DNA from 3 places in the Anoxybacillus sp. UARK-01 genome. Region 3 is predicted to be linked to each of the others. Evidence: riboswitches for the same ligand, from Rfam matches in the RefSeq annotation. Region 3 holds a riboswitch; each other region holds the start of a gene.
What was found. A riboswitch is a leader RNA that binds a small molecule or an ion and turns the genes downstream of it on or off. The one in region 3 is predicted to bind S-adenosylmethionine.
Positions count from the first base shown of each region.

Region 1: linked by a shared signal. The riboswitch ahead of B6A27_RS01510 (YezD family protein) and the one ahead of B6A27_RS15535 (methionine ABC transporter ATP-binding protein) in region 3 are both predicted to bind S-adenosylmethionine.
Region 2: linked by a shared signal. The riboswitch ahead of B6A27_RS17070 (methionine ABC transporter ATP-binding protein) and the one ahead of B6A27_RS15535 (methionine ABC transporter ATP-binding protein) in region 3 are both predicted to bind S-adenosylmethionine.

Region 1 is NZ_NASY01000013.1:43,756-48,777, reverse strand. Features, by position in the region: gene B6A27_RS01520 (low molecular weight protein-tyrosine-phosphatase) at 1-219, opposite strand, end outside; gene B6A27_RS01515 (DUF1128 domain-containing protein) at 338-562, shown strand; SAM riboswitch class I at 1,010-1,123, shown strand; gene B6A27_RS01510 (YezD family protein) at 1,196-1,339, shown strand; gene B6A27_RS01505 (phosphoadenylyl-sulfate reductase) at 1,443-2,147, shown strand; partial or broken gene B6A27_RS01500 (inorganic phosphate transporter) at 2,160-3,221, shown strand; gene sat (sulfate adenylyltransferase) at 3,331-4,479, shown strand; gene cysC (adenylyl-sulfate kinase) at 4,497-5,022, shown strand, end outside.
Region 2 is NZ_NASY01000055.1:18,170-23,191, reverse strand. Features, by position in the region: gene B6A27_RS17075 (O-acetylhomoserine aminocarboxypropyltransferase/cysteine synthase family protein) at 1-627, shown strand, start outside; SAM riboswitch class I at 1,063-1,170, shown strand; gene B6A27_RS17070 (methionine ABC transporter ATP-binding protein) at 1,255-2,280, shown strand; gene B6A27_RS17065 (methionine ABC transporter permease) at 2,273-2,938, shown strand; gene B6A27_RS17060 (MetQ/NlpA family ABC transporter substrate-binding protein) at 2,961-3,791, shown strand; gene B6A27_RS17055 (carboxymuconolactone decarboxylase family protein) at 4,011-4,373, shown strand; gene sufC (Fe-S cluster assembly ATPase SufC) at 4,566-5,022, shown strand, end outside.
Region 3 is NZ_NASY01000049.1:98,340-103,361, reverse strand. Features, by position in the region: partial or broken gene B6A27_RS15550 (MFS transporter) at 157-1,329, opposite strand; gene B6A27_RS15545 (MetQ/NlpA family ABC transporter substrate-binding protein) at 1,451-2,284, opposite strand; gene B6A27_RS15540 (methionine ABC transporter permease) at 2,326-2,991, opposite strand; gene B6A27_RS15535 (methionine ABC transporter ATP-binding protein) at 2,981-3,994, opposite strand; SAM riboswitch class I at 4,155-4,263, opposite strand; gene rpmG (50S ribosomal protein L33) at 4,614-4,763, shown strand; gene B6A27_RS15525 (type B 50S ribosomal protein L31) at 4,802-5,022, shown strand, end outside.

The DNA.
Region 1 (5,022 bases), on a different contig from region 3:
TTGTCTTGCCCGAATTCCCGAAAAATCAATTCCCTGCTTTGTTAAAATGCTTTGCGTTCCTTCATGAGGCGGATTGCCGATATGCCAATTCCCCGTTCCCGCCGAATCGATCATAATTTGATCTTCAAGCCCTTCTTTTTTGACCAAGTCGCGAAAAATGGCTTCAGCCATTGGTGATCGGCAAATATTCCCAAGACAAACAAATAACACTTTAATCATCAAACACATCTCCCTTCGCTATCCATTATAAACAAAATAACAGTATACATGTATATTCTTTCATTCCTTCCATATGGTACAATGACTCTATCCATCAAATTCAGAAAGGATGAGACTTTTGGATTTATCGCAAAAATCTCTTGAAAATATGGAATACATGATTGAAAAAATAAAGGAAAAGCTGAAGGTTCTCAACTTTGATGTGATGAAGTCATCCCATTTTGACGAAACGCTATATGAGGAGTTAAGAGATCTTTATGAAATGGTCATGAGAAAAAGCTCCTTCAGCCCTAATGAAATGCAAGCCATTGTCGAAGAGCTTGGAAATTTACGCAAACGATAATGAAACAAGACAGAGGCTTGTCCATGCTGGAAGCGGCGTCCGCGCCTGCTCCGTTTTTTCTATAAAAAAGGGGCCTCGTCAGCTTTTTAGGCGACAGACAACGTCCAAATGGTCGTTGTCTGTCATTCTTTTAGGCATATTCCCCCGCAGACCCCGCTTAGCAAACAAAGATCGCAGCTAATCGCGGGAAGTGAAATGGAACCATTTTGAAAAATGACTTCCCCCTCTATCTCCCTTCCTATCTTTTTCCATTTTCATAGCGTTCTATATGATGTTATCCCTTTTTCATTCTATATTCCCCATCACATGAATAAACCCCTTCCACCAACACTTCATTAAGAGACAGGAGACTTCTCGACAGATGATGTTCAAACGCAAAAATAAATTCCTATCGAAAAACTCGGGTTGACATTTATTCGAATTATGTTAAAATTTTAGTCAATTACATACTTATCAAGAGTGGGGGAGGGAACTGGCCCAATGAACCCCGGCAACCTACTTCAAATTCATGAAGCAAGGTGCTACGTCCAGCCAAATGGGAACCATTTTGGGAGATAAGGTGAAATAGGCAGCCTCCTTTGTCTTTCCGAAATGGAAAGCTTTTTTATTTATTGACACTAAGGAGGAATCGTAATGGGAAATGACCAGCAAATCGATGCCGTTTTTACTAGAATACAAGAAATGCTGCAGTCAATGAAATTTGGCACGATCACGCTTGTGATCCAAGACGGCAAAGTGATTCAACTTGAAAAAAACGAAAAGATAAGAATTAAATAATAAGGCGCGCTGACTAGACAAACTAGAGGCGGTTTTCCCTTCTATCGTACAGAGCAAGGTGAAAACTGTCTTTTTTTACCACCAAATGAAGGAGGAAGCAACCTTGCTGACTTATGACACATGGAATGGAGAAATGCCATTCTTCTCAATTGACAATGAAACAAAAGGAGCCTCAGACGTTATTCGCTGGGCTTATGAGCATTATGGAGATGAGGTTGTTTATGCCTGTAGCTTCGGTATTGAGGGCATCGTCTTAATCGATCTAATCTCTAAAGTTAAACCGGACGCAACCGTTGTTTTTCTCGATACGGGTCTCCATTTTCGCGAAACATACGAAACAATTGAAAAGGTGCAAAAAAAATATCCTTCGCTTCGCATTGTAATGAAAAAGCCGCGCCTATCGCTAGAAGAGCAGGCAGAACAAATGGGAGAGCAACTATGGGTGCATGAGCCAAATCGCTGCTGTGAAATTCGCAAAATTATCCCGCTTCGCGAAGTCTTGACAGGTGTGCCAGCCTGGATTTCTGGATTGCGCCGTGAGCAGTCTTCCACACGGAGACATGTGGAATTTCTGAATAAAGACCCAAAATTTCAATCTATTAAAATATGTCCGCTGATTCACTGGACTTGGAAAGACGTATGGAACTATGTCTATAAACATCAGCTGCCATACAACGAGCTTCATGATAAAGGCTACCCAAGCATTGGCTGTGAGCCGTGCACATCTCCTGCGCTTGATGCAAATGATTTGCGTTCAGGCAGATGGGCTGGACGTGGAAAAGTCGAATGCGGCCTCCATGAATCATAAGGAGGGGCATACATGCTTTTAGCCGTTGCTTTTGCCGTCTCCTTCTTTTTCGCCATGAATATCGGAGCTAGCGGAGCAGCCGCAGCGATGGGAGTAGCCTATGGCTCAGGAGCCATTCAGCGGAAATCCATCGCCCTCCTTCTTTGTGGTCTCGGTGTTTTTCTAGGGAGTCTTAGCGGAGGAGAAGTCGTGAAAACAATTGGTTCTAGCATCATCCCTTCGTCCATTTTAACGATTAAAATTGTCACGATTATTCTAGCAGCTTCAACTATTTCCTTATTTGCGGCCAATATGATAGGAGTTCCACTATCCACAAGCGAAATTACGGTTGGGGCTGTCGTCGGTGCCGGCATGGCTTATCAAACGCTATATCTTTCTAAACTTCTATTTATTGTTTCCATTTGGATCATCATTCCAGTCATCGCCTTTATCGTGGGAAAATGGTTTTTGCGGCTTAAAGAAAAACGTCCTTACGTTGAACAGGGCATGTGGAAAAAGAGCTTGATGTCCTTGTTAATTGTGACTGGCTTTTTTGAAGCTTTTTCAGCTGGAATGAACAACGTGGCCAACGCTGTCGGCCCTCTCGTCGGCGCCAATTTGATCTCAGTGAATTCCGGCACTTTTTTTGGCGGCTTATTTGTAGCATTAGGAGCCGTTTTACTGGGCGGGCGCGTGCTTGAAACGAACGGGAAAAAAATTATTCATTTTTCTCCGTTTGAAGGATGCGCGATCTCAGGAACAGGAGCCATCCTTGTTATTCTTTCTTCCCTTTTCGGTCTGCCAGTTCCATTAACGCAGATTACCACATCCGCTATTATCGGAATCGGAACAGCCAAAACAGGAACGTACATTTGGCAAAAACGAATTGTTATTTAGCTGTTAAAGGTTTGGTTTGTTTCACCTATTTTTTCTCTTGTTATCGCTTATAGTCTTGTAAAATTACTGCTGGACAGCAATATTTACACGTTTATTGCTATTTTTAGCGTCTTTCTGTCCACCCTAGGAATCATCAGTCTCAAAAAAACAGCAACAGAAGAAAAGCGATCTTTGCACGAACATGGCGAAGGAATTTAACATTAAATCACAGTTATCCTATCGCTTTTATAAACACAAGCGATATCAATCGTTAACAACGCTCGCTAACCATAGCGGCCCTATTTACTATATTTTAGGAGGAATGAAAATGAGCTTAAGCATCCCACATGGCGGTACATTAATCAATCGTTGGAACCCGAAATATCCATTCCACTCTGTGACGAAAAAAATTGAGCTGTCCAATGCAGAATTAAGCGATCTTGAATTGATCGGTACTGGCGCATACAGCCCGCTAACAGGATTTTTAGGAAAGGAGGACTACGAATCTGTTGTGAAAACGATGCGCCTTGCCAATGGCATCGTTTGGAGCATTCCGATTACGCTTGCTGTGAGTGAACAAAAAGCAGCTGAGCTTTCCATCGGCGAAACGGTAAAGCTTGTCCACAACGGCCAAGTATACGGCGTGATGGAAGTTCAAGAGCTATACGTGCCTGATAAACAAAAGGAAGCCCTTCTTGTCTATCAAACAGAGGACTGGAATCATCCTGGAGTCAAAAAATTATTCGAAAGACCAAATGTCTACGTCGGGGGGCCGATCACCCTTGTTAATCGAACAAACAAAGGACGATTTGCTTCCTTTTATTTCGATCCAGCCGAGACACGCCAACGCTTTGCTGAATTGGGTTGGAACACCGTTGTCGGCTTTCAGACGCGAAATCCTGTGCATCGCGCTCACGAATATATTCAAAAATGCGCGCTTGAAATCGTCGATGGACTATTTTTAAATCCGCTTGTCGGCGAAACAAAGGACGACGATATTCCAGCTGATATTCGCATGGAAAGCTATCAAGTACTTTTGGAAAACTACTATCCGAAGGATCGAGTGTTTCTTGGCGTCTTTCAAGCAGCCATGCGCTATGCGGGGCCAAGGGAAGCCATTTTCCATGCGATGGTGCGCAAAAACTTCGGCTGCACGCACTTTATTGTCGGACGCGATCACGCTGGCGTTGGAAATTATTATGGCACATATGATGCTCAAAAGATTTTCTTAAACTTTTCTCCAGAAGATCTCGGCATTACTCCATTATTTTTTGAACATAGCTTTTATTGTACAAAATGCGAGGGAATGGCCTCAACAAAAACATGTCCGCATAGCAGCGAACATCACGTGGTATTATCGGGAACAAAAGTACGAGAAATGTTGAGAAGCGGCCAAGTACCGCCTAGCACATTCAGCCGTCCAGAAGTGGTGCAAGTGCTTATTAAGGGGTTGGCAGTTCCTCATTCCGCTCGCTAACAAAGGAGGAAATCACATTGAACACGAACGTTGTTTGGCATCAGACGGCCGTGACAAAGGAGGAACGCCGCCAGCGCAACGGCCATTATAGCTGTGTTTTATGGTTCACTGGGCTGTCTGGCTCCGGAAAATCGACGGTGGCTAACGCCGTTTCTAAAAAGCTATTTGATCTCGGCATTCAAAATTATGTGCTTGATGGAGATAACGTTCGCCATGGATTAAACAAGGACTTGGGATTCTCTGCTGAAGACCGTACTGAAAACATCCGCCGCATTGGCGAAGTGGCCAAATTGTTTGTCGACAGCGGACAATTTGTGTTAACAGCGTTTATCTCCCCTTTCGCTCAAGACCGTGCGCTAGTGCGCAGGCTAGTGGAAAGCGATGAATTTATCGAAATCTACGTAAAATGCCCGCTTGAGGAATGCGAAAAACGCGATCCAAAAGGGCTATATCAAAAAGCTAGAAACGGAGAAATTCGCAATTTTACCGGCATTGATTCGCCATACGAAGCTCCGGAAGCACCGGAACTCATCATTGACACTC
Region 2 (5,022 bases), on a different contig from region 3:
AATTGGGATTCTCCTAAATTTCCGGGATTTACAACTCCGGATCCAAGCTATCACAATCTTGTGTATGCAGAAGCTTTAGGTCCGGCTGCTTATATCATTAAGGCTCGTGTGCAATTGCTGCGGGATCTTGGACCAGCGATTAGCCCATTTAATGCGTTTCAATTTAATTTAGGGCTTGAGACGCTTCATGTACGCATGAAAGAGCATATTGCTAACACGCGTCGGATTGTAGACTATTTAGATCGCCATCCGGCAGTAGAATGGGTGCTGTATCCTGGACACGAAAAGCATCCAGCCAAGAATTTGGCCGAAAAATATTTGCCGAAAGGAGCGGGAGCCGTTGTGGTGTTCGGCATTAAAGGAGGAAGAGAAGCGGGAGCGGCTCTCATTAACAACGTGAAGCTTTGGTCGCACTTGGCCAATGTAGGAGACGCCAAAAGCTTAATTATTCATCCAGCCAGCACCACGCATCAGCAGTTGAGCCCAGAAGATTTGCAGGCCTCGGGAGTTACGGAAGATTTGATTCGTCTATCGGTCGGCATCGAAAATGTCGAAGACTTAATTGAGGATTTAGAGCAAGCCATCGCCATTGCCACAGGAATTCGTTCGCTGTATTCAGAGGTGTAGAAAATAGCCGTCAACAATTGAATCGGTCATGAAGTCCATTCATATTGATAAAACAATAGTTTCAACGAGAGGTTAGAACATATTAAAAACAGGCGTGGTGATGATCCAATAAAAACCGATTAACGCCGCCCGATTCCTCGTTTTTCCGTCATAATCTGTAAACCCTTTGCTTGTCCACTGTCAGCATGTCTTTGTCAAACAACGAACGCTTTGTGGGCAAGATGGGCCCGCTGGCGCTTTTGCTCGAGGGAGATGCCGAAAAGGTTGTGTTAAGCCAGAGCATTTTGAATGGATCATCGGCGCTTGTGTATTGATTCTATGATTAGGAATTATTTTTCTGTTGACACCTTCCTTTATAGAATGATAGAATCACTTTTGTAATTTGTATAATTCTTAGATGAATTAAAGCATTAACTGAATAAAGGAGCGTTGCTGCTCTTATCAAGAGAGGTGGAGGGATGTGCCCTATGAAACCCGGCAACCGTCAGCATTCGACTGAAATGGTGCCAATTCACACAAAGCGTTCGCTTTGAGAGATAAGAGACAGAAATGGGAGATATTAAAACCTTTCTGTTCTCTTGAGCAGAAAGGTTTTTTAGTTGCTGGAACAAGGAAGGTGAATCGCGTTTGATTACGCTAGAAAATGTAACAAAAGTATATTCGTCAAGCCAGGGAGCGGTAACAGCTGTCAATGATGTAAATTTGCACATTAAAGAAGGGGAGATTTTTGGCATTATTGGATATAGCGGTGCTGGAAAAAGCTCGCTGATCCGTCTTTTAAATGGCTTGGAAAAGCCTACAAATGGAAGAGTGATGGTTGCCGGTCAAGACATCGCAAGTATTAAAGGAAGAGAATTGCGCAAGGCGCGGCAAGAAATCGGAATGATTTTTCAGCATTTTAATTTGCTTTGGTCAAGGACGGTCCGAGACAATATTGCGTTTCCCTTAGAGATTGCTGGAGTTCCAAAGGAACAGCGGTTAAAGCGGGCGGATGAACTCATTCATCTTGTGGGTCTGCACGGAAGAGAAAATACCTATCCATCGCAGCTCAGCGGGGGGCAAAAGCAGCGTGTCGGTATTGCGCGGGCGCTCGCGAACAACCCGAAGGTGCTGTTATGCGACGAAGCGACTTCTGCTTTGGATCCGCAAACGACAGATTCGATTCTTGAGCTTTTAGTTGATATTAATCAGCGCCTCGGATTGACTATTGTATTAATTACTCATGAAATGCATGTAATCCGTAAAATATGTGATCGTGTGGCGGTAATGGAAAACGGAAAGATTGTCGAAGAAGGAAAGGTATTGGATGTATTTCAAAATCCGCAACAGATGATAACGAAACGGTTTGTTCAACAGATTACGGAACCTGAAGAAACGAAAGGGACGATTGCTCATTTGTTCAACCAATATCCTAACGGCAAAGTTGTCCAGCTTACTTTTGCTGGCCATGCGACTGAACGGCCGCTCATCGCAGAACTGATCCGAAATTTTGAAATAACCATTAATATTTTGCAAGGGAAGATTTCACAAACCCATCAGGGCTCGTATGGAGTGCTGTTTGTTCATATGAGTGGAACGGATGAGGAAGTAGCCAGAGCGCTTGACTACATTCGTCAGCAACAAGTCGGTGTGGAGGTGATGACGAATGAGTAGCATGTTTCCTAACGTTCAGTGGGAATCGATTTGGGCGGCAGCGTCGGAAACGCTGTATATGACAGGAGTTGCCGTGGCGTTTACATTTGTATTTGGACTCATTCTAGGATTGTTGCTGTTTTTAACATCCAAAGATAATATTTGGGAAAACAAAGCCATTCATACAATCGTTTCTGCTTTTGTTAATATTTTTCGTTCTATCCCATTTATTATTTTAATTATTCTGCTTATTCCTTTTACAAAGATGCTAGTCGGTACGATTCTTGGGGCAAACGCGGCCTTGCCGGCGTTGATTATTGGCGCTGCTCCATTTTATGCGCGCATGGTGGAGATCGCTTTGCGTGAAATTGACAAAGGTGTGATTGAAGCGGCGAAAGCCATGGGAGCGACAACGGCGACAATCATCTGGAAGGTATTGATTCCTGAATCGCTGCCGGCTCTTGTCTCAGGGATCACCGTAACCGCTATTGCGTTAGTTGGCTATACGGCGATGGCGGGAGTAGTGGGCGCTGGTGGCCTTGGGAATCTTGCTTATTTAGAAGGGTTCCAACGCAGTCATAACGATGTGACCTTTGTTGCTACAGTGCTCATTTTAATCATTGTATTTGCCATTCAGCTTATCGGTGACTTTGTCACTTCCAAAATAGATAAGAGATAACAATATAAAGGAGGAAAAACAGATGAAAAAATGGTGGGGTGCATTATTAGCGGTAGTGCTTGTGCTCGCGTTGGCGGCATGCGGCGGCAAAGACGGCGCACAAGGAGACCAAGAGAAAAAGGAATTAGTAGTAGGCGCATCGAATGTGCCGCATGCTGAGATTTTAGAAAAAGCGAAGCCAATTCTTAAAGAAAAAGGCGTCAACTTAAAGATTGTCACATTCCAGGATTATATTTTGCCGAATAAGGCGTTAGAGAATAAAGAAATCGACGCTAACTATTTCCAGCACATTCCTTACTTAGAGGCACAAATGAAAGAAAACGGCTATGATTTTGTCAATGCTGGCGGTATTCATATTGAACCAATCGGAATTTATTCTAAAAAATACAAAAGCCTTGAGGAGCTTCCAGAGGGAGCCACCATTATTATGAGCAACTCTGTCGCTGATCACGGGCGTATTTTGTCCATGCTTCAAGAGAAAGGACTTATTAAATTAAAAGACGGCATTGATAAAACAAAAGCCACGGTTAAGGATATTGTAGAAAATCCGAAGAAGTTAAAATTTAAAACCGATGTTGATGCCGGTTTGCTGCCACAAGTTTACCAAAACAATGAGGGCGATGCGGTCGTGATTAACGCCAACTACGCTTTAGATGCCGGATTGGATCCTGCGAAAGATCCAATTGCTGTCGAGTCGCCAAAAAACAATCCATATGTGAATATTATTGCGGTACGTAAAGGCGATGAGAATCGCAAAGACATTAAAACGCTTGTCGAAGTGCTTCAATCCAAAGAAATTCAAGATTTCATCAAAAAAGAATACAAAGGTGCTGTCATTCCAGCAACTGAGTAATACTATAAAGAAAGCGGAAGCTTCATAGCGGAGCTTCCGCTTTTTAATGTTCTCTTACTTTTGGTGTAATCAGCATGAGAAACCACGGGGCTTGATGATTATGCAACCATTTCTTCCAGATCGTTCAAGCCGATTTTTCTTTTCGATTCAGTTATATGATCTTCCCATTTTAGTCAATAATATAACCGCAGTTCTTATGATTTTGAAAGGAGCTTGAGGATGAATCAACCAACACATTCTTCAACAGAAGCGGCATTGCAGCATTATAAAGAAGGATTGGGCGCCTTCACACAGAAAATCCCCGCAGTGGCAGAGAAATTTAATGCCTTTACTAAAGCATGCTTTCAGAAGGGAGCTTTGTCGCAAAAAGAAAAGCAATTGATCGCTCTCGGGATTAGCCTAGCTACACAAGATGAATATTGTACGATTTATCATACGAAAGGCTGTATCGATCAAGGGGCGACAGAACAGGAAATCTTGGAAGCTTGCAGCGTTGCGGTAGCGTTTGCGGGAGGCGCAGCGATGAGCCAAGCGGTGACGCTTGTTCAAGAATGCATTGCCGAATTGACGACAAAACATTAGTGCAAAAGCCTCCAGAATAGGAGGCTTTTTTGATATGTTTACTTATTAAACTTTTTTATTTAAAAAGTATACTAATGGAGTTAAATGGTTGCTAATACCTTTCATTTGTTATAAGATTGTAATGAGAATAAAATGAGAATCACAATAACGATGAGATACACAAACTTCTTTTAGAAAATTGGAGGTATTTTTATGGCGGTATTGACAATCAAAGATCTTCACGTATCAGTGGAGGGGAAAGAAATTTTAAAGGGTGTAAATTTGGAGGTAAAAGGCGGAGAAATTCATGCCATTATGGGGCCGAACGGAACGGGAAAATCAACGCTATCTTCCGCAATTATGGGCCATCCAAAATATGAAGTAACAAAAGGAAGCATTACACTAGATGGACAAGACGTTCTTGAAATGGAAGTAGATGAGCGCGCGCGCGCCGGTTTATTTTTAGCTATGCAATATCCAAGCGAGATTAGCGGTGTGACGAATGCCGATTTCCTTCGTTCTGCCATTAATGCTCGTCTTGGAGAAGGGAACGAAATTTCGTTAATGAAGTTCATTCGCAAATTAGATGAAAAAATGGAGTTCCTTGAAATGAACTCTGATATGGCTCATCGTTACTTAAATGAAGGATTTTCCGGTGGAGAGAAAAAAC
Region 3 (5,022 bases):
TAGATGACATTGAGGAAACTTACCTTCGGAAGGTTTGTTTTAGGGATTGAAGCATGGGGGAACGCTAGCGGAAACAGAAGATCCGCCGGCGTTTTTTATTGAAGGAGAAAGCGGGAACGCTTTTAGGAAGAACAAGATAGCAGACAGGACGAACACTTATTGGAGATGCTTTTGGGCATATCTAATCAACGGATAGCTTAACAGCAGCAAAGCAATGATAAACGCGATCACACCCAACCAATGAAAATGCATCTAAAAACAACCTCCTGCTGTCCCCGCCAAGCTCGACCCTACATAATAAAATAGCAGATAAAGAGAAGCTGCTTGCGCTTTATAGAGCCTTGTGCATTTGCCAATCCATGTGCTGGCGATCGAATGGCAGCCAAACGTAAATAGTGAAAGCCCAATCAGCTTTATCGCAACAGAAGGAATAAGGGGAATAGCGGCACCGAGAATGGTCCATGTGACCGATAGACTTAATGTGGGCGCATATCCAGATAAATCGGCTTTTTTTCCCATATAAACAGAGCTGAAGCTTCCGAATAAGTACACCATAAACAAAAATCCAAGCACGGATAGACTTAATGAGTATGGCGGTTCACTTAATAAAAAGCTAATATAGTTGTACAGCGTCACAAACTCTCCCATAAATAAAAAGCCGAGCATAATCAGCGACATCAGCGGTTTATGGCGCAAATGGACAACATAGGCCGCCAAAGCCGTTTTGCCGCTAGACGGCTTTGGGGCAGAATGGCGCGGCGCCGGCAGGATCACGGCGAAAATAACGCTTAATAAAAGCGAAAAGGCTCCTATGGAAAACAGTGCGGTCCGCCATGAAAACCAATCGGTTAATAGCCTGATCGCTATTCGTCCAGCCATGCCTCCAATGCTGGTTCCGCTAAATAAAGCCCCATCGCTTTGCCAATTCCTTCTGCTTGAAATTCCTCCGTAATATAAGCCATTGTTAAAGAGGGGACGTCGGCAGCTGCCATACCGAGTAACGCGCGCGCAAGCACAAGAGAAGGAAAGTGGGAGAGTAGCGTGCTTGCCATCGTTAATAACGATGTTAACAGCAACGAGATGGTCATCACTCTCTTTTTTCCAGCGCGATCCGAGATACTCGCGGCAAGGAGAATGATAATGGCTAATGCACCGGTCGATACAGACATGGCTAAGCTAGCTGAAGCGGCAGAAATGTGAAAGGTTTTTGCGAACAGCGGCAAGAGCGGCTGAGCCGTATAATAAGCTGGCGAAGGTAACAAATCCGCCCAAAAACAGCGCCCAGCTTGCTTTGCTAGATTCTGTACTGCCTCCTTGAATGTGTGTCAATGGTTCTCGCCTCTTTATTGTTCTTCGATCTATTTTTACTATAATGGTTCGATGACGAAACGTCTATTTCCATGCTGTGAAAAAGACACACGCCGTGAGGAGACGGCGTGTATGGGAGAAGTTATTGTTTTCGTTCCAGCATCCATTTTGGCTTTCCAAAGCCTTTGAAATTTTGGTCGATCACTTTTTCAAATTCTTTTGATTGAACCACTGCTTGGATATCTTTGACAAACGGTTGATTTAAATCTTTTGTATTCACAACGATGCGATTGCGATAATCATCCGGCATATTTTCTAGGGCAAGAGCGTCATTTAAGTCCATTTTTGCCGCTAAAGCGAAGTTGCCGGGCACCGCCGCCAAATCGACGCTTTCAACTGTCCGCGGCAATTGCCCTGCTTCAATCGGTTTAAATTTAAGGTGCTTGACATTTTCTTTGATATCTTTTTCCGAAACAGTGAGCGGATTGACGGATGAGTCAAGCTGGATCAGTTTTTGGTCTTGTAAGATTAGTAGTGCTCTTGCCAGGTTCGTAGGATCATTCGGAATCGCCATTTCGCTTCCATCCTTGATTTCATTTAGTGATTTAAATTTTTTTGAATAAATCCCCATTGGAGCAGTTGGAACAATAATGACTTCAGAAAGATCAAGATGATGCTCTTTAGCGAATGTCTCCATATAAATTTTATGCTGGAATAAATTAGCGTCTAAATCGCCATTGGCTAAAGCTAAATTTGGTTGAATGTAGTCGCTGAATTCCACTACTTTGACTTTATATCCTTTCTTTTCTAACAGCGGTTTGATCGCTTGGTTGACCATGTCGCTGTATGGACCGGAAGTTGCGCCAATCGTCAGCTCTTTTTTCTGCGTGCTTCCGGAAGCAGCTTCTTTATTGCCGCATGCCGCTAAAAGTGAAAAGGAAAGAAGGCAAATAAGTAAAACCAGTCGTTTTTTCATGTTGAAATCCCCCTTGATTATTTTATCGATTGCGTTGTTTTTTACCGTTTATCGACAAGACGGGCGATGCGTTCACCGCTAAATTGAATGATTTGAACAAGACAAATTAAAACAACGATCGTTGTAATCATCACCGTATTGTCATAGCGATAATAGCCAAAACGGATCGCTAAGTCGCCAATGCCCCCGCCGCCGACAATGCCGGCCATGGCAGAATATCCGACTAAGCTAATCGTTGTAATGGTGATCCCGTGGACGATGCCCGGGCGAGCTTCCGACAGCAGTACATCTTTAATAATCATCCACGGCGTAGCCCCAACGGCAATTGCTGCTTCAATCACTCCCTTCTCAATTTCTCGCAATGAGGTTTCTACCATTCTTGCGAAAAAAGGAATGGCGGCAACCGACAGCGAGACAGAGGCAGCAGTAGGACCGATGGTGGTTCCGGTAATCAGTCTTGTCAGCGGCAGCAGCCCGACGAGCAAGATGACAAACGGAATCGAACGAATCAGATTGACCGCAAAGCCTAGAACGGATTTGACGATGTTATTTTCTAAAAAAAGGCCCCGATCCGTGACGAAAAGCAGAATCCCCAACGGAAGTCCAATAAGGATCGCGATACAAAGAGAGATGGCGACCATATAAATCGTTTCTAAAAACGCTTTGTTTAGTTCAGGAATAAGATCGATAAGAGCATTAAGCAGCATGCGCAATCACTTCCAATCCATTGGTTCTTTCGGAAATATAATCGAGCGCTCGTTCAATTTCTTTGCGCTCTCCTGTCAGCTCCATGATAAAGACGCCGAGCGGGATGTTTTGAATATATTCGATTTTCCCGTGTAAGATATTGCCTTTCACTTTAAAGGTTTGCAACATATCGGAAACGATCGCTTCTTCGGCGCTCTCTCCCTTGAATAAAATTTTCACCATCGTTCCTGTCCGTTTTTGCAACAGATGGTCAGGAACTTCAAATTGCAGGATGCTATTGATGAAAGATTTCGTTAATTCCTCCTTTGGATTGGTAAAAAGCTCATATACCGTTCCTAATTCTATAATTTTTCCATTTTGCATAACCGCGACGCGATCGCATATATCTTTCACTACCTCCATTTCATGGGTAATCAATACAATAGTGATGCCTAATTCGCGATTAATTTTTTTCAACAGTGTCAAAATGGATTTGGTTGTGCTTGGATCGAGTGCCGATGTTGCTTCATCGCACAAAAGGACATTGGGATCATTCGCAAGCGCCCGCGCGATGCCGACTCGCTGTTTTTGTCCGCCGCTCAACTGGGCAGGGTAGGCATCTCGCTTGTCAGACAGACCGACTATGTCTAGCAACTCATTGACTCGTTTCTCTATTTCCTCCTTCGGTTTGTTAGCGGCTTTTAAAGCGAATGCGATATTTTCAAAAACTGTTTTTGAACTGACAAGATAAAAATGTTGAAAAATCATTCCGATTTTTAGACGCGCTTGCCGTAGCTGTTCGCTGTTTAAAGATGTTAAATCAACGCCGTCTATCATAATTTGTCCAGATGTCGGCCGCTCCAAAAGGTTGAGGCAGCGCAGCAACGTGCTTTTGCCGGCGCCGCTATAGCCGATGACGCCAAAAATTTCTCCAGCTTGGATGGTCAAAGAGACGTGATCGACGCCGATGACTTGCCTGTTTTTCGATGTGTAAATTTTAGTTACATCCTTGATTTCAATCATCACTTTCCCCCCTGAGAGTCGAGCTTTTTTAAAAAGAATGGAATTTGCAAAAAGTCTCGCGATGGCTCTTTTCATATGGTAACGAAAATTTTTGCATGGACCTCCATATAAAAGAAAAAACCTCTTTCACTCAGAAAGAGGCATCGGTATGTAAATACCAGACTTATCTTTCAGAATGAAAGCCATTCTGCAGGATGTGGCACCGTTCCCGATTGCGGGAGGTTGCCGGACGTCATTGGGCCTGTTCCCTCGGTCGCTCTTGATAAGCGGTTTGTTTATGGAATTTTTATACTCATCATAATTCCGATAAAGCTGATTGTCAATATCGGTTTTTATGAAAAAAAGATAAAAACGCTTACATTATAGGGAAAATAAGAAAAAATTTTTATTTATAGATGGCCCGAAAGTAAATCTATATTTGTCCACAAAAGGAGAAGAGAGAACGACAAAGCGATCGTCAACTTTTAGGATTTTTTCTCTAAGCTATGAGAGGGCGAATCTGACTTTCTTTCTTGACGATTGACAGTTGCTTATTTTTTTGATAAGTTGAATATGTTAAATCGTAATTATTACGATTTAATGGTGTATCAAATATTTTCAGTTTGGAGGGATCTTAGGCATGAGAGTAAAAGTTGTTTTACAGTGCACAGAGACAGGTGACCGTAACTATATCACGACAAAAAATAAACGAAATAATCCAGAGCGCTTAGAATTAAGAAAATATTCACCACGTTTAAAGCGCTATACGCTGCATCGCGAAACGAAGTAGCGCTTTGCTGAAAATAATCTAAAGGAAGTGATTCTCAAATGAAGCCAGGCATTCATCCTAACTATCAAAAAGTGGTTTTTATGGATGTCAACAGTGAATATAAATTTTTAAGCGGATCGACCAAATCTTCTAACGAAACGATCGTATGGGAAGACGGGAATACATATCCGCTTATTAAAGTGGAAATTAGTTCAGATACGCACCCCTTTTATACTGGGAAACAAAAATTTACGGACCGTCGCGGAAGAGCTGAACAATT